3 regions of the Dactylosporangium sp. CS-047395 genome follow, and region 3 is predicted to be linked to each of the others. Evidence: riboswitches for the same ligand, from Rfam matches in the RefSeq annotation. Region 3 holds a riboswitch; each other region holds the start of a gene.
What was found. Region 3 has a riboswitch for cyclic di-AMP ahead of ACQP00_RS31995 (C39 family peptidase). Riboswitches for the same ligand answer to the same signal wherever they lie in the genome.
Positions count from the first base shown of each region.

Region 1 (6,666 bases), 4.2 Mb from region 3:
CTGGGGAAAGCCCCAGGCGATCCGGTCGACGGGGAGCGCGCCGATCGCCGCCTGCGGCTCGGTCCAGATGTTGCCGAAGACCAGCACCGTGGCCCGGCCGATACGCGGCGCCAGGAAGTCCGCCGCGCCCGCGAGGCGGTGGTGCGGCACGCTGAGCACGATCAGGTCGAAGTCGTGGTCCGGTTCCAGCACCTCGCGGTAGCGCACCGGCCATCGCTCGACGACGCGCCGCCCCCACACCCGGCGTCGCGCATCGAGCAGGTCGAGGTCCACCGTGTCGCCGTACGTCGCCGCGCGGCCCGGCCGGACGTAAAACTCGACGTCATGTCCCGCCTGTTGCAGGGCCCAGCCGTAGACAGTGGCAATCACGCCGCGGCCGAACATCAGGATCTTCACGCTGCACCTCGCGGGCACTTAGAATCGGAGGTCATCTCCAGTTCCCAAAATATGGAGGTCATCTCCACTTTGTCAACGCGAGGTAGTGCATGACTCCCGACAAGCCGCTGCGGGCCGACGCCCAGCGCAACCGAGATGCCCTGGTCGCCAAGGCGCGAGAGGTCTTCGACGCCGGCGACTTCTTCGACCTGCGCTTCGACGACTTCGCCGCCCTGGCTGGTGTGGGCACGGGGACGCTGTACCGCCACTTCCCCACCCGGGAGGCCCTGGCCGAAGCGGTCTACCACGGGGAGGTCGCCGCGCTGACCAACCGCGCCCGCCAGCTGCAAGCCACGCTGCCCGCGGCGGAGGCGTTGGCGACCTTCCTGCGCGACATGGTCGACCACATAGACGCCCACGCGGGCCTGGCCCGGACCCTGGCCACGCTCATGGCCGACCGCTCGGGTGCCCTGGCCGAGGGCAGCCGGACCCTGGAACAGGCGGTCACCGACCTGGTGGCCGCCGCGGTGCAGGCCGGCACCATCCGCCCCGACGTGGACGCCGGCGCCGTGATGATGGCGCTACATGGCATCGGCGCGGCCCACGACCGCCCCGGCTGGCGGTCCGAGGCCGACGGCGTCATCACGCTCGTGCTGGACGGCCTACGCCGGTCACCTTGAAGCGCCCGAGGTGTAGCAGTGCACGAGCGTGCCCCGGAGTACAAAGGGTGATGTGCGGCAACCAACCCTGTTCCTGACCGTCGGACTCCCATGCACCGGCAAGACCACCGCCGCCCGACGCATCGAGACCGAACAGCAGGCCCTCCGCCTCACCAAGGACGAGTGGGTGAAGGCGCTGTACGGCGCCGAGAACCCACCGTCGGCCCAGGACGTGATCGAGGGCCGGCTCATCCAGATCGCCCTGCGCACCCTGCAGCTCGGCACCAACGTGGTCCTGGACTACGGCCTGTGGAGCCGCGACGAACGCTCCGCCCTACGCCAGGCTGCAGCAGACCAGGGCGCGGCCGTGCGGATGCGCTACTTCGAGCTCCCGTTCGCCGAGCAACGCCGCCGCGTCGACCGGCGCCAGGCCGAGGCGCCCGACACGACCTGGCCCATGTCCGACGAGGAACTCACCTCGTGGGCGGCCCGCTTCGAAATCCCCACCCCGGGCGAACTCGACGGCAGCGAGCCGATCGACGCCCCACCGCCCGGATTCGCCACCTGGAACGACTGGCGCACCCACCGCTGGCCCCCGTCGATCGCCTGACAGCTATCGAGTCCGCCGCCCGCGCTATGCGTTGCCGCTCCTCAGGCGGCCGCCTCCGGGTGCCGCTCCAGCCACTCCGCGACCGCCAGCCGAATGATGCCCGAACGCCCGGCCCGGTCTCGCCCGGCCGCCTGGTCGAGCTTCGCGACCATGTCGCCGGGCATCTTGACCGTGACGACCTTCTCGACCGGTGCGCCCTTCGCGTCAACCTGAACGAAGGCGGTGGCGCTCCCGCGCTCTCCGGAGGCGATCAGGTCACCCAAGTCGTTGTTGGTGAACCAGTCGGCGATCTCGTCCGGGGTCATCGCCTTGAAGTCGGGCATTGCCATCATTGCGCTCCCATCCGCCTGCTCCATTGGCCGATCTCTTTGGGCTCGGCAAGCCGAGCCCGCAACACCACCCAGACGAACGAGTCATCCCGCCGGTGCAACAGCACCGCAACGAGGCCCGGCCCGGCGGGCGCCAGCACTGCCAGCATCAGTTCGGTCAGCCTGCTCTGCAACGAACGCTCGCCGGCGCACTCGAGCACCTCAGCCACGTCCGCAACGGTCAACCCATCCCGGAGCACCGCAGCGGGCCGCTCCCCAGGCTGCGGCATTCGCCACTGAATCTCCTTCACGGCTGGTTGTACTACCGGTAATACCTAGACTACCGCAACCGGGGCTAGCGCTGTCAGTAGGGTTGACCAGGCAATATGTGCCAGCAACATGGAGCGAGCAAGTGGATGCAGGCCAGCCGTCGAAGGTCCCGCATGCAAGTCGGCGAGACCCACAGCGCTTCCCCCGCCCAGCCCCGCGCGGCCTGACGCTGACGGCGCAGACCGGGAGGGGGTTCGGGTGGAGGCGAAGCCTCCCCCGGCATTCCGGAAACACAGTGGGCCGCCAGGGACTCGAACCCTGAACCTACGGATTAAAAGTCCGCAGCTCTGCCATTGAGCTAGCAGCCCGCGCCCAACAGGGTACCCTGTCCCGCCACGCCGACTCGCGCGTGTTTCCCCGAGACATGCGGCGGCGGCCCCCACACCCCAGGGAGGCCGCCGCCTGGAAAGCTGAACGAAAGGCAGATCAGCAGGACAAGGAGCCCGAACCCACGCCGGTGCCCAGGATGCCCACGAAGCGCTGGTAAGCGGCCACGCGGCTCTGGACCTGGGCCGGGTTGCGGCCGCCGCACTCCAGGCTGCCGTTGATGCTGCGGATGGTCTCGCCGAAGCCGGCGCCGTTGACCATGGCGTTGTGCGGGGTCATGGTGCCGGGGCCGCTCTGGGTGTTCCAGTACCAGAGGGCGGTCTTCCAGGCCACGGCGGAATCGGTCTGGACGAGGTTCGGGTTGTGCAGCAGGTCGATGCCCAGCGCGTCACCCGCGGCCTTGTAGTTGAAGTTCCACGACAGCTGGATGGGCCCGCGGCCGTAGTACGACGCCTGGCCGGCCGGGCAGCCGTAGGACTGGCTCGTGTCGCAGTAGTGGGGGTAGTTGGCGGTGTTCTGCTCCACGACGTAGACCAGGCCGCCGGTCTCGTGGTTGACGTTGGCCAGGAACGCCGCGGCCTCCTGCTTGCGCTGGTCGTCCGAGCCGGTCCTGGCGAAGCCGGGGTATGCCGAGAGCGCCGCCACCAGGCCCGAGTACGTGTAGAACGAGTTCCGGCCCGGGAACATCTGGTTGAACTGCGCCTCGCTCACCACGAAGGAGCCGGTGGACGGAGGGGGAGGCGTCGTAGACCCACTGCCTGAGCAGGTGTACGGGTCCCAGTACCAGGTGGAGATGACGGGGCTGTAGCCCGGGTTCTCGTGCTCGGCGATGTAGAACTTGCCGTCCGTGAACTTGACGATGTCGCCGGTCACGTAGTTGCGGCCCTGGACCCAGGCCGGGAAGCTGCAGCCGCCCGCGGCGCCCGTCTGGGTCGGGGGCTGGGGCGAGGAGCCGCCGCACGAGCCCTGGTCCTGCCATACGCCGGTGTTGCCGGGCGGGGCCTCGTTCTGGGTCCACCACTTGGCGAGGTAGTTGTGGCCATTGCGGGAGACCGTGGCGCCCCCGGTGTACACCGCTGTGGCGGACCATGCGGGTGAGCAGGAGGCGGCCGACGCGGGCAGCATGTTGAAGACCGCGACCACCCCGCCCACCAGGGTCACCGCGGCGAGCATGGCCAGCACCCGCACTCTCGACACCGTCGATCAACTCCTTCGCACGTCGTCTGACCGGCCCATGGGACCAGCCCGCGACGCGGAGGAGAGGGAACGTCATCGTTTTATGAAGAATATTTACGGTTGCCTTGAGACACGTCCGGACGGAGTGATCTGCGCCACTGTCCGCAAGGTCGAGAGGATCTCCGGACAAACGGTGCGGTGCGCGAAAGAGGCACCCTGGGTACAGTGACCCACGGTCACGTCCATGCGGGCACCGCCCCCGGTGCCGGGCGTGGCTGCCGCCCAATCGCCACCCGTGGCGAGCCGGGGACCCACCGTAACGTTGGGGTGAATCCAACCCTCTCCCGGGAGGGTGGTAGGGGTCGTTCCGTCCCGAACCCGTCAGCTAACTCGGTCGGCGGCCGACGGAAGGAACAACGAACCAGATGTCATCGCGACATCCCTACCGGCGTGTAATCGTAGCGCTACTGGCGGCATTCGTGCTCGGGGGGCTCGCCGCCACGCCCGCCGCGGCCGAGCCGGGCGGGGACACCGGCGACGAGGGTTCCGCCGCGAACCCGACCCTCGGGTCAGTGCTCGAGGACAGCACCCGCGCCTGGTCCGAGGCCAAGGAGAAGTTCGACGCCTCGGTCAAGCGCCAGGGCGAGCTCACCGCGCAGCTGCAGAAGACCGAGGCCCAGCTGGCCACGGTCCAGGAGCAGGTGGCCGCGATCGCCGTCGCGGCGTACCGCACCGGGCCCCTCACCACGTTCGCCGCGCTGATGGACTCGGGCAGCCCGGACAGCTTCGCCGAGCGGGCCGGGTCGATCAACCAGATCGCCCACCACAACGACAACCTGCTGCACGAGCTCAAGCAGCTCAAGGAGAGCCAGGCCGCGCAGAAGAAGGCGCTCGAGGACGAGGTCGCCGCGCAGCAGCAGCAGGTCCAGACCATGGAACAGAAGAAGAAGGACGCGGAGAACGCCCTGAAGCTGGCCGGCGGGCCGAGCAAGGGCTTCGTCTCCGCGAACCTGCCCACCGCCGAGGCCGTCCCGCGCACGGCCAGCGGGGGGCTGCCGAAGGAGTCGTGCAACGTCAACGACCCCACGACCACCGGCTGCATCACCCCGCGCATGCTCCACGCCATGCAGCAGGCGCAGAAGGACGGCTTCAAGCGGTTCGTCTCCTGCTTCCGGCCGAGCGGGCCGTACGAGCATCCCAAGGGACGCGCGTGTGACTTCTCGGTGCAGACGAAGTCCGGATTCGGCGGGGTCGCCTCCGGTGGTGACTTCGTCTACGGCAGCACGCTGGCCGCGTACTTCGTCAAGAACGCCCAGCAACTCGGCGTGATGTACGTGATCTGGTTCAAGGAGATCTGGACACCCGCGGTCGGCTGGCACCATTACAGCGGCGTCGCCGGTGATCCCTCCAGTGATCACACGAACCACGTGCACCTCTCGATTCTCTAAAAAGCCTCACAAATGCGAGTGGCCGGCCGATGGGGGAACCGTCGACCGGCCGTTTCGCGCATAGGGGTAGTGCAGTGAAGTACCGTCTCGTGACCCGCAGCGACTTCGACGGACTGGTCTGCGCGGTGCTGCTGCGCCATCTCGACCTCATCGGCGACATCACGTTCGTGCACCCCAAGGACGTGCAGGACGGCCAGGTCGAGGTCGGGCCGACGGACATTCTCACCAACCTGCCGTACGCGCCGGGTGCCCATCTGGTCTTCGACCACCATCACTCGGAGACGCTGCGGGCCGCCCGGAACAACCAGGGCCAGGCGACCAATCACGTCATCGACGCGGATGCCCCGTCGGCGGCCCGGGTGATCTACGACCACTTCGGCGGGGCCGAGCGATTCCCGCACGTCTCCGACGAGTTGATGGAGGCGGTGGACCGGGCGGACTCGGCGCAGTACGACATCACCGAGATCCTGCAGCCGACCGGCTGGACGCTGCTGAACTTCCTCATGGACAGCCGCACCGGGCTGGGCCGTTTCCGGCAGTTCCGGATCTCCAACTACCAGCTCATGATGCAGCTCATCGACGCCTGCATCGACCACCAGGACGTCGAGGAGATCCTCGCCCTGCCCGACGTGGCCGAGCGCGCCGAGCTGTTCCGGGAGCAGCAGGACCTGTTCGTCGAGCAGTTGCGCCGGGTGTCGAGCATGCACGGCGACGTCGTCGTGGTCGACCTGCGCGACGAGGAGACGATCTACGCCGGCAACCGTTTCATGGTGTACGCCCTGTTCCCCGAAGCCCGCGTCTCGATCCACGTGATCTGGGGCAAGCAGAAGCTCAACACGGTCTTCGCGGTGGGCAAGTCGATCCTCGACCGCACGTCGCCGACGGACATCGGATCGGTGATGCTGCAGTACGGCGGCGGCGGCCACATCGCCGCCGGCACCTGCCAGGTCCCGCACGACCAGGCCGAGCGCGTCCTGCACCAGTTGATCGCCAAGGTCGGCGCCCCGATGACCTCGACGGCGGCCCCGCGCCACTGACAAGAGGTTGATCCCCGAGTGGCATGCTCATAGGCGTGCGACCCGGCGTGCAACTCCTTGGGCGTGACGACGAGCTGCGTTCGCTCGCCCAGCACCTCGACAAGGTCAGCGACCGGGGGAATCCCAGCAGAGCGATCGGGCTGCTCGGTGAGCCCGGTGTCGGCAAGAGCGCGCTGCTGGCCGAGGCCGTGGAATACGCGCGGGACAAGGGCTTCACCGTGCTCGCCGCGCGCGGCAGCCAGTCCGAGACGCACTTGCCGTTCGCCTGCCTGCACCAGGTGCTGCGCCCGCTGCTGCCGAGGGCCGACCGGCTCCCGGCCATGCAGCGCAACGCCCTGCTCGCCTGCTTCGCGATGGGCGACTCGGTCGAGGTGAACCCGTTCTTCGCGTTCCTCG
Region 1 is NZ_CP192015.1:11,020,558-11,027,223, reverse strand. Features, by position in the region: gene ACQP00_RS51465 (ketopantoate reductase family protein) at 1-396, opposite strand, end outside; gene ACQP00_RS51460 (TetR/AcrR family transcriptional regulator) at 486-1,055, shown strand; gene ACQP00_RS51455 (AAA family ATPase) at 1,108-1,644, shown strand; gene ACQP00_RS51450 (ribbon-helix-helix protein, CopG family) at 1,686-2,000, opposite strand; gene ACQP00_RS51445 (hypothetical protein) at 1,973-2,182, opposite strand; tRNA gene ACQP00_RS51440 (tRNA-Lys) at 2,519-2,590, opposite strand; gene ACQP00_RS51435 (glycoside hydrolase family 19 protein) at 2,709-3,806, opposite strand; cyclic di-AMP (ydaO/yuaA leader) riboswitch at 4,055-4,201, shown strand; gene ACQP00_RS51430 (coiled-coil domain-containing protein) at 4,265-5,233, shown strand; gene ACQP00_RS51425 (exopolyphosphatase) at 5,308-6,270, shown strand; gene ACQP00_RS51420 (AAA family ATPase) at 6,306-6,666, shown strand, end outside.
Region 1: linked by a shared signal. The riboswitch ahead of ACQP00_RS51430 (coiled-coil domain-containing protein) and the one ahead of ACQP00_RS31995 (C39 family peptidase) in region 3 are both predicted to bind cyclic di-AMP.

Region 2 (6,666 bases), 5.6 Mb from region 3:
CGCGCGGCAGCTCACCCGTGAGCTGGGCAACGAGCCGGAGCCGGAGCAGCTGGCCACGGCGCTCGGGGTGCCCGTCGAGCGGGTCCACGAGCTCATGCGCTGGTCGCAGGACACCGTGTCGCTCGACACCCCCGTGGGTGACGACGGCGACACCAACCTCGGCGACCTGGTCGCGGACTCCGACGCCCCGTCGCCGGAGGACGTGGTCCTGGCCGCGCTGGAGCGTCAGCGCATCGAGGGCCTGCTCAACCACCTCGACGACCGTTCGGCCGGCATCATGCGGGCCCGCTACGGCCTCGAGGACGGCCGCGAGCACTCGCTGACCGAGGTGGCGACCCGGTTCTCGCTGTCCCGCGAGCGCATCCGCCAGCTCGAGATCCAGGCGCTCGGCCGGCTGCGCGAGCTGGCCCGCGCGGAGGGCCTCCAGGCCGCATAACCCGAAACCCCCACAACGACAAAAAGCCCCGGGTCGATGCCGACCCGGGGCTTTCGCGTGTCCTAGTACGGGTCGCCGCACACCTTCCACGCGCCGCCTTCCTTCAACATCTCGAAGGAGTGGCTGGTCTTGCCGCTCTTGAAGGTGACGTCGGCCGAGATCGATGCGGTCTCGGTACCGTTCTCGTTGCTGTACGACCCGCCCCAGCCGAAGTCGTGCGCGCTCGGCGGGTTCTTCGCGACGAAGGTCTCGAACGTCTCCGGGCCGTAGTTCGCCTGCGTGTCGGTGCACAGCATGTCGTAGGCGGCCTGGATCTTCCCGCCCTCCAACGCGGTCAGGAAGTCACTCGCCGCGGCCTTCGGTGCCTTGGTGGACTTGTCGACAATGAAGAACAGCCCGGCCGCGCCGCCGCCGCAACACAGGACGAAGGCGCCGATCGCGCTGAAAATGATGATCTTCCAGGTTTTGCTCACACGCGCCAGCCTAGGAATCGCGATCAAGCCGCGATGTAAGCGACCCGACGCGGATCATGCCCGATGTGCGACCACGAACAGGCGCGGGAAGGGCAGGAGCGTGCCGAACGGCTCGTGGGGGTACAACTGCCGCAGTTCGTTCTTGACGTCGGCGGTGAACTCCTCGAGGTCGCTCCCGGACAGCGCGTCGAGGTAGGGCCGCAGGCCGGTGCCCTTGAACCACTCGAAGACCGGATCGTCGCCCGGCAGCACGTGGTAGTAGGTCGTCTGCCACGCGTCGACGGTGAGACCGGCCGCGGACAGTAACCGTACGTATTCGGCCGCGTCGAGCACGGGGCTGGCCGAGCGCGGCCCGGTGGCGCCCAGCGCACCGGACAGCAGCGGCGCCCACCGCTCCCGCCCGGCCACGCCGGCCAGGCCCGGGTCGAAGGTCGCGACCGGCACCTGGAAGGCGAGCGTCCCGCCGTCGTCCAGGGCGGCCGCCCAGAGCGGCAGGAGCGTCTCGTGGTCGTCGACCCACTGCAGGGAGGCGTTGGCCACGATGACGTCCAGGGAGCCGCGCTGGGGCCGCCACTGGGCCGCGTCGGCGAGCTGGAAGGTCACCTGGCCGGTCCGGTGCTCGTCGGCCGCCGCGATCATCGACGGCGAGGAGTCCAGGCCCAGGATCGCCGCGTCGGGCCAGCGCTCGGCGAGCGTGGCGGTCATCGTCCCGGGCCCGCATCCGAGGTCGACGACGGCGACCGCGGACGTGGTGGGGATGCGGGCGACGAGCTCGCGGAACGGCCGGGCGCGCTCCTCGGCGAAGCGCTCGTACTGCTGCGGGTCCCAGGAGGCCATGCCCCCAATGATGAAGGCCCGCGGATCGCACTCGATCCGCGGGCCCTCGGGGAAAACCTCGGTCAGCCCTTGACGCGGCCGTACCCGTAGAGGCTGTCGACCGTGATCGGCGCGTATCGCACCACGTCGCCGGTGTGGGGCGCGTGGATGATCGTGTTGTTGCCGACGTAGATGCCGACGTGCCCGAGTCCGTTGTAGAAGACGAGATCGCCCGGCTGGAGCTGCGACTTGTCCTTGAACTGCTGGACTTTGCCGCTGTACCACTGGTCCTTGGCGTTGTGCGGCAGGCTCACGCCGGCGTACGCCCACGCCGCCATGGTCAGGCCGGAGCAGTCGAAGGCGTCGGGCCCGGCGGCGGAGAACTTGTAGGGCTTGTTGAGCTTGCTCTTGGCGTATTCCACCGCGGCGCCGGCCTTGCCGGAGACCGACGGCAGCGGGCCTGGGTTGTAGTTCGCCCCGGTGACCTTGGTGCTGCCGGCGTTCTTGGCCTTCTTCTGCAGGTCGGTGAGCTTCTTGACGTCGCCCTCGATCTGCTTGCGCTTGTTCTCGAAGTCGGCCTTCTGCGTGTTCTGGGCCGCGATCGTCTTGTCGAGCTCAGTCTTGGCCGACTTGTACTGCTCGATGGCCTTCTGCTGCTGGCGCGTGATCTGCTGCAGCATCGACATCTGGTCGACCAGCGAGCCCGACGACGTCGCATTCAGCATGGCGTTGAGATTGCGCATCTTGCCGTTGGTCTTGAACGACTCGATCGCGATGGCCTGGACGCCCGCGCTGGAGTCGGCCACGTGCTTCTCGAGGTCCGCGGCCTTGGCCTGCGCATCGGCCATGTCGATGTTGAGCTTGTTGTAGTTCTCGATCGTGGCCTCGAGGTCTTTGTTCTGCTTGTCGAGCTGGGCCTCGATCTCGGTCAGCGACGGGTCGGCGTGTGCGACCGAGGCGGGTGCGAGCACCGCGAGCGAGATGAACCCGATCGCCAGAGTCCGCAGCACCGACCGGCGGGCACGATGTCCAGTGGACAAGGGAAGACCCTTCTGCACCTACCGCCTACCGGGTTAGCTGACGGGTTCGGGCGGGAAGAGACAGCGCCCTACCGCGGCGTCGCGGATTCACCCCACGAAGTGGGTCCCCGGTTCGATGTGCGCGCCCGGAGGGGTGGGCTCGCACGGCGTCGATTCGGCGGCGCTTGCCCGGCGCCATCCGGGGTGGACGGCGGACTGCCGAGCAGGCCAGCGCCTAACTTAACGTGATCACCGGCCGGGCGGAAGGCGCGCGCCCCGCTCGATATCTAATGTTCCGAATGTCCGGATTACTGCCGGTTGGAGCCTCGTGCCAGACCGTGACTTTGGTGCCGGACGGTTACGAATTCGGGACTTGATTTTGTACAGAGGCACGGTTAAATACACGTAACTTCATACACCGACGGTGCAAATAGTTCCGGGGGTCCGCACGTGCTACGGGTCCAGAACCTCGAAGTGGTCTACGACGATGTGATGCTGGTCTTACGGGGCGTCAGCCTCGCCGTCCCGGAAGGTCGGATCGTCGCCCTCCTCGGGGCGAACGGTGCCGGGAAGACCACCCTGCTGCGGGCGCTGTCCGGGCTGCTCGGCGTGCACGACGGCGCCGTCACCCGCGGATCGGTGACCCTCGGCGACCGCCCGATCCACCGGCTGCGGCCCGCCGCCGTGGTGCGCCGGGGGATCAGCCAGGTCATGGAGGGCCGGCGCACGTTCGCCGAACTGACGGTCGAGGAGAACCTGCGCCTCGGCGCCCACACCCGCCGGCGCGGGGTGGCCGAGGCCATGGAGCGCATGTACACGCTGTTCCCCGTCCTCAAGGAGCGGCGCGGCTCGATCGCGGGGTACCTGTCGGGGGGCGAGCAGCAGATGCTCGCGATGGGCCGGGCGCTCATGTCCGACCCGTCCTACCTGCTGCTCGACGAGCCGAGCCTGGGCCTGGCCCCGCGCATGGTCGAGCAGGTGCGCGACCTGATCGTCGAGATCAACAAGGCCGGGACGGCGGTCCTGCTGGTCGAGCAGAACGCGACCATGGCGCTGTCGGTGGCCGAGCACGGCTACGTGCTGGAGAACGGCAAGGTCGTGCTGGACAAGCCGGCCGCCGAGCTGCTCGCCGACGACGACATCCGCGAGTTCTACCTCGGCTCGCACGCCGCACACTCCTTCCGCGACGTGAAGCACTACAAGCGCCGGAAGCGGTGGTTGTCGTGAGCGATGTCCTGCGCTTCTCCGACGTGAAGCTGAGCTTCGCCGGGGTCAAGGCGATCGACGGGGTCGACTTCACGGTCGGGGCCGACGAGCTGTTCGCGGTGATCGGCCCCAACGGCGCCGGCAAGACGTCCATCTTCAACGTCATTTCCGGGGTGTACCGCCCGCAACAGGGCCGCGTCCTGCTCGACGACGTCGACATCACCGGACTGCGGCCGGACAAGGTGGCCCGGCTGGGGGTGGCGCGGACGTTCCAGAACGTCGAGCTGTTCCGCCAGCTCACCGTCATCGAAAACCTGATGCTCGGCCGGCACCACCACATGCGCTACGGCACGCTCGCCGCCATCGCCTGGCTCGGCCGGGCCCGGCGCGAGGAGCTGCAGAACCGGGCCCGGGTCGAGGAGATCGTCGACTTCCTCGAACTGGCCCAGTGGCGCCGGATGCCGGTCGGCCTGCTGCCCTACGGCGTGCAGAAGCGGGTCGAGCTCGGCCGCGCCCTGGCCATGGAGCCGCGGCTGCTGCTGCTCGACGAGCCGGTGGCCGGCATGAACCTCGAGGAGACCGAGGACATGGCGCGGTACATCCTCGACATCCGCGAGGAGCTGGGCATCCCGATGATCCTCGTCGAGCACGACATGGGCCTGGTCATGGACCTCGCCGACCGGGTGCTGGTGGTCGACTTCGGCGTGCCGGTCGCGTGCGGCACGCCCGGCGAGGTCCAGCAGAACCCGGACGTGATCCGCGCCTACCTGGGCGAGACGGGCGTAGCCGAGGGGATGACCGCATGACCATCGCCACGCTCGTGCGCGACCGGGCCATCCAGACCCCCGACGCCGTCGCGATGCGGGAGAAGCACCGGGGCATCTGGCGGGAGATCACCTGGCGGCAGTACTGGGACACCGCCCAGTCCGTCGCGCACGCCCTGCGCGACCTCGGCGTCGGACCCGGCGACCGGGTCGCGATCCTCTCCGAGAACCGGCCCGAGTGGCTGTTCGCCGACGTCGCCACGGTGGCGCTGCGGGCCGCGACCGTCGGGCTCTACCCGACCAGCCCGGCCGGCGACATCGGCTACCTGCTGGCCCACTCCGGCGCGAAGGTGCTCATCGCCGAGGACCAGGAGCAGGTGGACAAGGCCCTGGCGGTGCTGGGGGACTGCCCGCAACTGCGGCGGATCGTGTACCTGGATCCCAAGGGCATTCGCAACCGGTACCAACACGAAGCCCTTCTGTCCTTCGACGAGATGCTCGTGGAGGCCGATCACGGCGACCGGCCCGAACTGGGGCTGGCCGAGGAGCCGGAGGACCTGGCGGCGCTCGTCTACACCTCCGGCACGACCGGGCGGCCCAAGGGCGCGATGCTCACGGTGTCCAATGTGGACTTCGCCATCGGGGTGCTGTGCGGCGACGGCGGGCTCACCGATCCGCCGCCGGGCCCGCGCGACTCGGCGCTGTCGTACCTGCCGCTGTGCCACGTGGCCGAGCGCGTCTTCACCGTCTGGCTGGGTGCGGCCAGCGGCGTGGTCGTGCACTTCGGCGAGTCGATCGCCACGGTGCAGGCCGATCTGCGTGAGGTACAACCGACGATCCTGTTCGGCGTCCCGCGCATCTGGGAGAAGATGCTGGCCGGCGTCACCACGCGGCTGGCCGGCGCCTCGCGGCTCAAACGCGCGAACGGCCGGCTGTGGCTGCGGGTCGCCGACGGCATCGGGGCCACCCTCGCGGCCAACGGCGGCCGGCACACCCTCGGCAGCCGGCTGCGCTACGCGCTGGGCTGGCTGTGCTGCTACCGCGCGCTGCGGGAGCGGATCGGGCTGCGGCACGTGCGCTACGCGGCCAGCGGGGCGGCCCCGGTCGCGCCCGAGGTGCTGCGGTTCTTCATGGGCATCGGGGTGCCGATGCACGAGGTGTACGGCATGACGGAGAACGCCGCCATCGCCACCGGCAACCGGCCGGGGCGCGTCCGGCTCGGCACCGTCGGCGAGGCCCAGCCCGGCGTCGAGGTGCGGGTGGCCGACGACGGCGAGATCCAGACCCGGCACGCGGGCACCTTCGCGGGGTACTTCCAGGACCCCGCGGCCACCGCCGCGGCGCTCACCGCCGACGGCTGGCTGCGCACCGGCGACATCGGCGTGCTGGAGGGCACGTACCTGCGCATCACCGACCGGGCCAAGGACATCATCATCACCGCGGGCGGCAAGAACATCGCGCCGAGCGAGCTGGAGAACGCGCTCAAGGCCTCGCCCTACATCAAGGAGGCGGTGGTCGTCGGCGACCGCCGGGCGTACCTCACCGCGCTGGTCGGCATCGAGCTGGAGACCGTCGGCGACTGGGCCCAGCGCCGCGGCCTGGCCTACACCACCTACCGCGACCTGTCCGGCAAGGCGGAGGTGGTGGCCCTCGTGCGCGGCATCGTCGACGAGGTCAACGCCGGCCGCGCGCCGGTGGAGCAGCTCAAGACGTTCCGGATGCTGCCCAAGGAGCTCGACCACGAGACCGGAGAACTGACCGCCACGCAGAAGGTCCGCCGCGCCGCGGTCGCCGACGCCTTCCGCGCCGAGGTCGACGAGATGTACCGGAGTCCCGCGTGAAGGATCTGCTCGAGAGCGTGCTGCGGGGCATCGGCACCGGGAGCGTGTACGCGCTGCTGGGCCTCGGCTTCGTGATCATCTACAAGGCGACCCGGGTGATCTCCTTCGCCC
Region 2 is NZ_CP192015.1:1,216,325-1,222,990, forward strand. Features, by position in the region: gene ACQP00_RS05605 (sigma-70 family RNA polymerase sigma factor) at 1-436, shown strand, start outside; gene ACQP00_RS05610 (Rv0361 family membrane protein) at 499-909, opposite strand; gene ACQP00_RS05615 (methyltransferase domain-containing protein) at 964-1,746, opposite strand; gene ACQP00_RS05620 (NlpC/P60 family protein) at 1,809-2,735, opposite strand; cyclic di-AMP (ydaO/yuaA leader) riboswitch at 2,776-2,925, opposite strand; gene ACQP00_RS05625 (ABC transporter ATP-binding protein) at 3,237-3,971, shown strand; gene ACQP00_RS05630 (ABC transporter ATP-binding protein) at 3,968-4,756, shown strand; gene ACQP00_RS05635 (AMP-dependent synthetase/ligase) at 4,753-6,555, shown strand; gene ACQP00_RS05640 (branched-chain amino acid ABC transporter permease) at 6,552-6,666, shown strand, end outside.
Region 2: linked by a shared signal. The riboswitch ahead of ACQP00_RS05620 (NlpC/P60 family protein) and the one ahead of ACQP00_RS31995 (C39 family peptidase) in region 3 are both predicted to bind cyclic di-AMP.

Region 3 (6,666 bases):
GGTGCGCGCTGGCCCTGCTCGAGGCCGGGTACGACGTGCGCGCCACCGTCCGCGACCGGCGCCGCGAGCCCGCCCTGCGCGAACAGCTGCACGCCGCCGCCGAGTTCGACGACGCGCGGCTGACCGTTGTCCCGGCCGACCTGCAGCGCGACGAGGGGTGGGCGGAGGCGGTCACCGGATGTGAGTACGTGCTGCACGTCGCCTCGCCGACGCTGCGCAACGCGCCGGAGAGCGAGGCGGCCATGATCGCCACGGCCCGCGACGGCGTGCTGCGCGTGCTGCGGGCCGCCCGTGACGCCGGGGTCCGCCGGGTGGTGCTGACCAGCGCGCTGGGCGCCATCGCCTACGGGCACGCGCCGCGCTCGACGCCGTTCACCGAGGAGGACTGGACCGACGTCGAGGCGGACATCGCGCCGTACCAGCGGTCGAAGACCCTCGCGGAGCGGGCCGCCTGGCAATTTATCGCGGAGGAGGGCGGGGCGCTGGAGCTCGCGGCCGTGCACCCCGGCGCGGTCCTCGGGCCGGTGCTCGGCCCCGACGACCCGCCGTCGCTGCGCGTGATCCGCGGCATGCTCACCGGCGCGCTGCCGGCGTGCCCGCCGTTCGGGTCCGGCTGGGTGGACGTACGCGACGTCGCCGACCTGCACCTGCGGGCGATGACCGACCCGGCCGCCGCCGGTGAGCGGTTCCTCGCCGTCGCCGGGCGCAGCCTGCGGGTCGCCGAGGTGGCCCGCATCCTGCGCGAGCGGCTCGGCCCGCGCGCGGCGAAGGTGTCGGCCCGGGAGATGCCGCTGCTGGTGGCCCGGGCGCTGAGCCTGGTCAGCCCGCCGCTGCGCGCGCTGCGCCCGCAGCTCGGCCGGGACTTCGACGCCACCAGCGCCAAGGCCGAGCGGGTGCTGGGCTGGAAGCCCCGCCCGATCGCCGACACGATCGCCGAGACGGCGGAGAGCCTGCTCGCCCACGGCCTGCAGTAAGCTGCCATCAGCGCGTGGGGTGCGCACCGGAATCCGCCGGCAGGCTCGAAGCCAACCTCTCTGGTGACCGCTGCCTGGAGTGAGGTGCCGCCGTGAAGACGCTGCCCGACCATCCCAACCTCGACCATCTGCGCCGGCAGGCCAAGGACCTGCTGGCCGGCCTGCGCGACACCGACCCCGGCGCGACGCTCGCGGGGGCGCAGGCGTCCATCGCCGAGCAGTACGGCTTCGGCGGCTGGGCCGAGCTCAAGTCCGAGGTGGCCCGCCGCCAGGACCACGGCGCCGTGGCCGAGCCGGACCTCGCCCAGGAGCTCGCCGACCGGTTCGGGCTCGGCACCGTGACCGCGCCGATGCGGTCGGTCTCCCGCCCCGACGAGATCGGGCGCCGCTGGTCGCTGGAGACCGACCGGGGCCGGTGGGCGCCGCGGACCGTGGACGACGTCCACCCGCCGACCGACGGCGAGGACAACGCGCGCTTCCAGGAGGCCGCGGCGCTCGCCGGGGTGACGCTACCGGCACCGGTGCGCAGCATCGCCGGCAGCGTGACCGAGACCGTCAAAGGCAAAAGCTGGCGGGTGTACTCCTGGATGCACTCCGGCCCGCCGCTCGCCGCCCCGGTGAGCGCGGCCGTGGCCGGTGCGGTGGGCCGCGTCCTGGCCACGATCCACGGGTTGCGCGTACCGCCGCCGGGGTTGTGCCCGTGGAGCTCGGTGCGGTTCGAGCGGCGGGGCTGGTCCGAGCTGGCGGACCTCGCCGCGGACCAGAGGGCGGGGTGGGCGGCGGAGTTGGCACAGGCAGTACCGACGCTGCGGTATTTGCAAACGCTGGCCGAGGACCGGGCGCCGATCGACGAGCCCGTCCTGTGCCACAACAACCTCACGCCCGGCAACGTCCGCAAGGGCGCGGGCGCGCTGGTCGTCACCGGGTGGGAGCATGCGGCCGGGTTGCCGCCGGCCTGGGAGCTGAGCTCCGCACTGGTCAACTGGACGGTGCAGCCCGGCGCCGGGATCAACGTCGCCGCGGCGCGGGCGCTGCTCGACGGCTATCGGGCCCGCGCGAGTGCCGTTCCAAGACTTTCTTTCCGCGGTACCGCGACCGCGCTGCAGAACTACGTCGCCGGCCAGATCGACCTGGCGCTGACCGCGACCGGCGACGAGGACGTGCGGTTCGCCAAGCGCAACGTCCGGCACCTGCTCACCCACCTGCCGTCGCGCGCGACGTTCGACGAGCTGTCGGCGCTGGGAGGCGACCGCCGGTGGCCGCCTCCCACACCGGTGGTTCAGGCCACGTAGCCGCGCTTGGCGGCCCAGTTGGCCAGGGCGTCCGTCGACATCCAGTAGGTGCGCGGGCCGAACATCCCCGACGGGTCGGCGATGAGCACGGAACGGCCGTGGTCGCGGTACCCGACGAGCGAGATGTAGTGTCCGCCGGAGAACTCGTGGTACGTGCCGGACTCGTCCGTGGCGCCGCCGACGATGTTGGCGACCAGGGCCCGGCCGGTGCTCAACGCGCGGACCGCGTCGTACTGCAGCTCCCGCGCCTCGCCGGCCGAGGCCCGCTGCCCGTTGATGAAGCGGGCCTCGTAGACCGGCTTGCCGAGCACGCTGTTCATGGCCCGCGTCACGTCGGCGACCGAGTTGGTGCCGTTGACCGTGGTGCCGAGCCGATGCGCCACGTCGTCCTGCGACAGGTCGGCGCCGACCGACGTCAGCGCGATCCGGGTCGATGCCGGGCCGCAGTAGTAGAAGTTGGGCTGAAACTGGAAGTCGAAGTTGACCGTGTTCGCGGCGGGCGCGGTGTCGAGCAGATCCGGGGCCGGCGCCGTCGCCTTGGGTTGGGCGGGCGGCGTGGCGGTGCTCAGCGCGGCGGTACCCACCGGGTGGGCCTCGGCGGCCGGCTTGCCGCCCGCGTTGAACAACGCCGCGGTGGCCACGGAGACCACCATCAGCGAGGCCGCCCCGAGTACTGCCGGAACGGGCCGGCGCAGGGCTTTCCCACGCGCTTTTTCGAGCGCTTTTTCGCGCATCGCGTGGGCCGGCCGGTGGAACAGCGCGGTGAAGCGTTGGTGCATCAAGGCTCCTTCCGATACCGCCTACCGGGTTAGCTGACGGATTCGGACGGGAAGCACGCCCTACCACGACCTCCACTGACGGGAGGCCGACGGATTCACCCCGGACTACCTGGTTCCCCGGCTCGCAACGATCGCGACTCGACGGGCCCACACCGGCGCCATGTGGCAATGGCAAACGACCAGCACGGGCATGTGGACGTTACCGAGCGGTACATCCAGCGGCCCACCCCGCAGGCCCCACCCCACAGGTCGTACAAATGCGTCACAACCCCGTGCGATCGCTGCTCCGCCCGTCCTCGACCCGCCGGCTACGGTAGATGTCACCCCGACCCGCCTCGGCCCGCCACGGCCGCGCATGCCGCAACGCGATGCGAAACTCCGCCGCGTCGCGATCGAGCACCACGGCGGCCACCTGCCCGGGCCCGGCGACCTCGGCCAGCTCGCTCCCGTCCGGCCCGAAGATCGTCGAACGCATGAGCCCCGCACACTGCGCCGGCACCGAGAGGCTGAGCCAGTAATTCTGGATCGCGGCGTGCGCCTGCGCCCGACCCCATGACCACCCAGATCCTGAGCTGGGCGGCGAGGGCGGCGATCTCCTCGATTTCTTCGCGGACGGCGGGCCAGTCGACGTCGCTCCAGTCGGCGACCTGTTCCTTGGCGTAGCCGGAGAGAAAGCCCTCGGGAAACTGGACCAGGCGCACGTTATCGGCGGCGGCCACCCGCATCAGCTCACGCGCGGAGCGGCCGTTCTCGCGCGGGTCAACGGCACCGGCGGGCTGGGTGCTGGCGATCCTCAACGTCATCCCGGCATTCTGCTAGGCCGCGGGCGGCAGGAGTGCGACCGTCGGGTCGCCGAGCAGGACCGTGGCGGTGCGGTCCAGGCCCGTCACCTTGTGGTACAGCGCCATGTCCAGCGCCTCGTCCTGCTCCGGACCGGGCGGCAGTTCGTTGTAGCGCTTGACCGCCTTCTCCGTGAAGTACTGCAACCCGTTGACGGTCCCGTGCACCCAGTGCAGCGCGTAGCCGGCGGGGCGCCCGGCGCACAGTTCTTCGTACAGCGTGCGGCGCAGGTCTTCGGTGAGGCGCTGGCGGGTGGCCGGGAACCGCAGCGTCCAGTCGAACGTCGGCTCGACCTGGCCGATGAAGCCGCGGGCCGGGCGGGCCGCGCCGAGCAGGGCGCGGGGCAGCGCGGCCGTGCGGGGGCCGAGCGTGGCGGCGTCGGCGAGGGCGCGGGCGACCATGGAGCCCGGTTCGAAGAGGCCGTCGTACTGGCTGGGCCCGTCGCTGCCGGCCGAGCAGCAGGCGTGCGCGTACCAGATCGCGCCGTCGGGTTGCCAGTCGCGCAGCAGCCGTGCCAGGTCAAGGGGGCGGCCGGTGGCGTCGACGGGCAGGCCGAGCCGGTCGGCGTCAACCGGGGGCGGGGTCACCCCGTGGCTGGTGGTGACGATGAGCGCGGGCCGCTGCCGCTCCAGTGCGGCGATCAGCGCGGCGCCGTCGGCCGGCTCGGTGCGCCCGTCGATGAAGCAGGTCCGGGGCATGTCCTTGTCACCGCGGAGCTTCCCGGCGAGCGGCTCGCCGATCGCGTCGCGCATGAGAGCGGTGATGCTCGAGCCGTCGTCGACGGACCAGACAACCGGGCTGTCGTACCGTGCCGAGGCCGATTTCCACCCGTCGCGCAGTGCGGTGACGTAGTTGGCGAGCCCGTCCTCGTCGAGATCGAGGCGCCCGACGTTGCGCACGAGATTGAGCGCGTACTGCACGGTCCAGGGGATCTCGCGCGGCGAGGCCGCGATGAGCAGGTACGCCGGAATCTGCCCGGGGCCCGTCCCGGTCGGGCCGGCGATGTGCGGGAGGCGGCGCCCGTCGGCGGTGTAGTCGCGCAGCGTGAAGTCGGCCAGCCGCTTGCCTGTCCGGTAGCGCAGCACCTTCGCGCCCGGGCGGTCGGCGAACAGCTGCCGGATCGGCTCGGGCGCGTCGTCGGGCCGGGCCCGCTGCGCGACGCTGAGCTCCTCGCGCTCGGGCAGCACCAGCCCCCAGCCGAGCCGCTCGTCCTGCCACCGCCACGGGTCGAGACCGGCCGGGGCGAGCATCCGGCCGCGAGCGACCGGCGACAGGCCGGTGATCCAGCGGGCCCGGCGCTCGGCGACCGGCGCGGCCAACGCCGCTCCGGCCGACCAACCGTTGAGCGCCAGCATGCGGTCCGCGGGCAGCGGCGGTACGCCGTCCTCCTCGAGCGCCGCCACCAGGTCGTCATCTTCGGCCATGGCCGCTCATTCCTCCCGATCAACCTCGGTCCGGGCGTGGCGCAGCTCCTCCTCGAGCGCGGCGAGCGTCTCGGCCGGGGTATCGGCGGGCAGCCGGGACACCAGCTGTTGCAACAGTTCGGCGCGCAGCTGCACCTGGCGGCGGGGTCCGGGCGGCGGCTCGGCGTGCATCTCCAGCTCGAACGCCTCGGGCCGCACGGTGACGACCGGCAGCGTCCACTGGGGGTGCCGGCGGGCCGCGGCGCTCGGCAGCAGGCCGCCCCGCCGGCGCAGGGCGTCGCGGGCGGAGACGACGAGTCCGGCCCAGTCGACGACCACACGCGACGGTTCGGCGGCCGGACCCTTGGCGAGCATCGTCAGCAGGCGCTCGTACAGCATCCGGGCGAAGCTCGCCGCGTCCTGGCTCAGCACCGGTTCGCGCATACCGATCACCGCCGGCAGCCCGAACTCGCCGACGAGCGCGCTGGCGAGCGCCTGCGGGCCGGTGTCGGCGGACACGGTGGGCCCGGCGTCGTCCGGCGTGGCGGCGGTGGCGCACGCGTTGAGCACGACGAGCCAGGGCGGTGGCGTCGGCGGCTCGACCAGGGCCCGTACGCCCGCGGCCTCCAGGAAGTGGCTGCGCTCGGGGATGCCGGCGTCCCAGTCGCTGGAGACCGCGATCTCCAGGTGCGGCCCGCCCCGGTCGGCCGAGCCGTGGCAGAACAGGTGCAGCACGTGCGGCTCGAAGCCGCCGATCAGCCTGCGCAGCGCCGCCTCGTCCTCGGGGACCTTCACCGCGTCGTGCAGCCACGCCGGGCGGTCACGGCGCACCGCGCCGAGGAGGTCGTTCTCGCTCGCGATCAGCAGCACCGAGATCGGCACCGCGGCCAGGTCGAGGGCGGAGCGCATCGCCTCCCACTGCTCCAGCGCCGGCACGTCGAGACAGGACAGTACGGCGGCGATGCGCAGCGGCCCCGCGAGCCGGTGCTCGCCGAGTCCGTCGGTGCGCCGCCCGGTGATGATCCGCCCGACCGGCCAACGCTCGTCGAGGCCGAGGAAGTCGCCCAGGGCCGGCGCGAACAGCGCCTCCCACGGCAGGTTCTGCCCGGCGCTGAGGCTGCTGACGTCGAGGTAGATCGGCCGCCGCTCGGGGAGTTGGATGAGCAGTGCCGCGCTGAGGTCCTCGACGAGCACCGGGTTGGTGCACAGCGCCGCGAAGAGGCGCTCGCCGGCCGCCCGGACCACCTCCTCGTCGGTACTGCCGGAGCGCAGCGCGGCGAACACCGGGTCATCGGCGGAGCAGTCGAACGTGTGCTGGGTCGGCCGGCCGCCCGGCTCCCGCAGCCGGACGCTCACCTCGGGCGGGGCATCGATGCGC
Region 3 is NZ_CP192015.1:6,803,155-6,809,820, forward strand. Features, by position in the region: gene ACQP00_RS31985 (SDR family oxidoreductase) at 1-974, shown strand, start outside; gene ACQP00_RS31990 (phosphotransferase family protein) at 1,067-2,266, shown strand; gene ACQP00_RS31995 (C39 family peptidase) at 2,254-3,045, opposite strand; cyclic di-AMP (ydaO/yuaA leader) riboswitch at 3,049-3,199, opposite strand; gene ACQP00_RS32000 (nitrilase-related carbon-nitrogen hydrolase) at 3,366-3,848, opposite strand; gene ACQP00_RS32005 (hypothetical protein) at 3,861-5,309, opposite strand; gene ACQP00_RS32010 (CHAT domain-containing protein) at 5,316-6,666, opposite strand, start outside.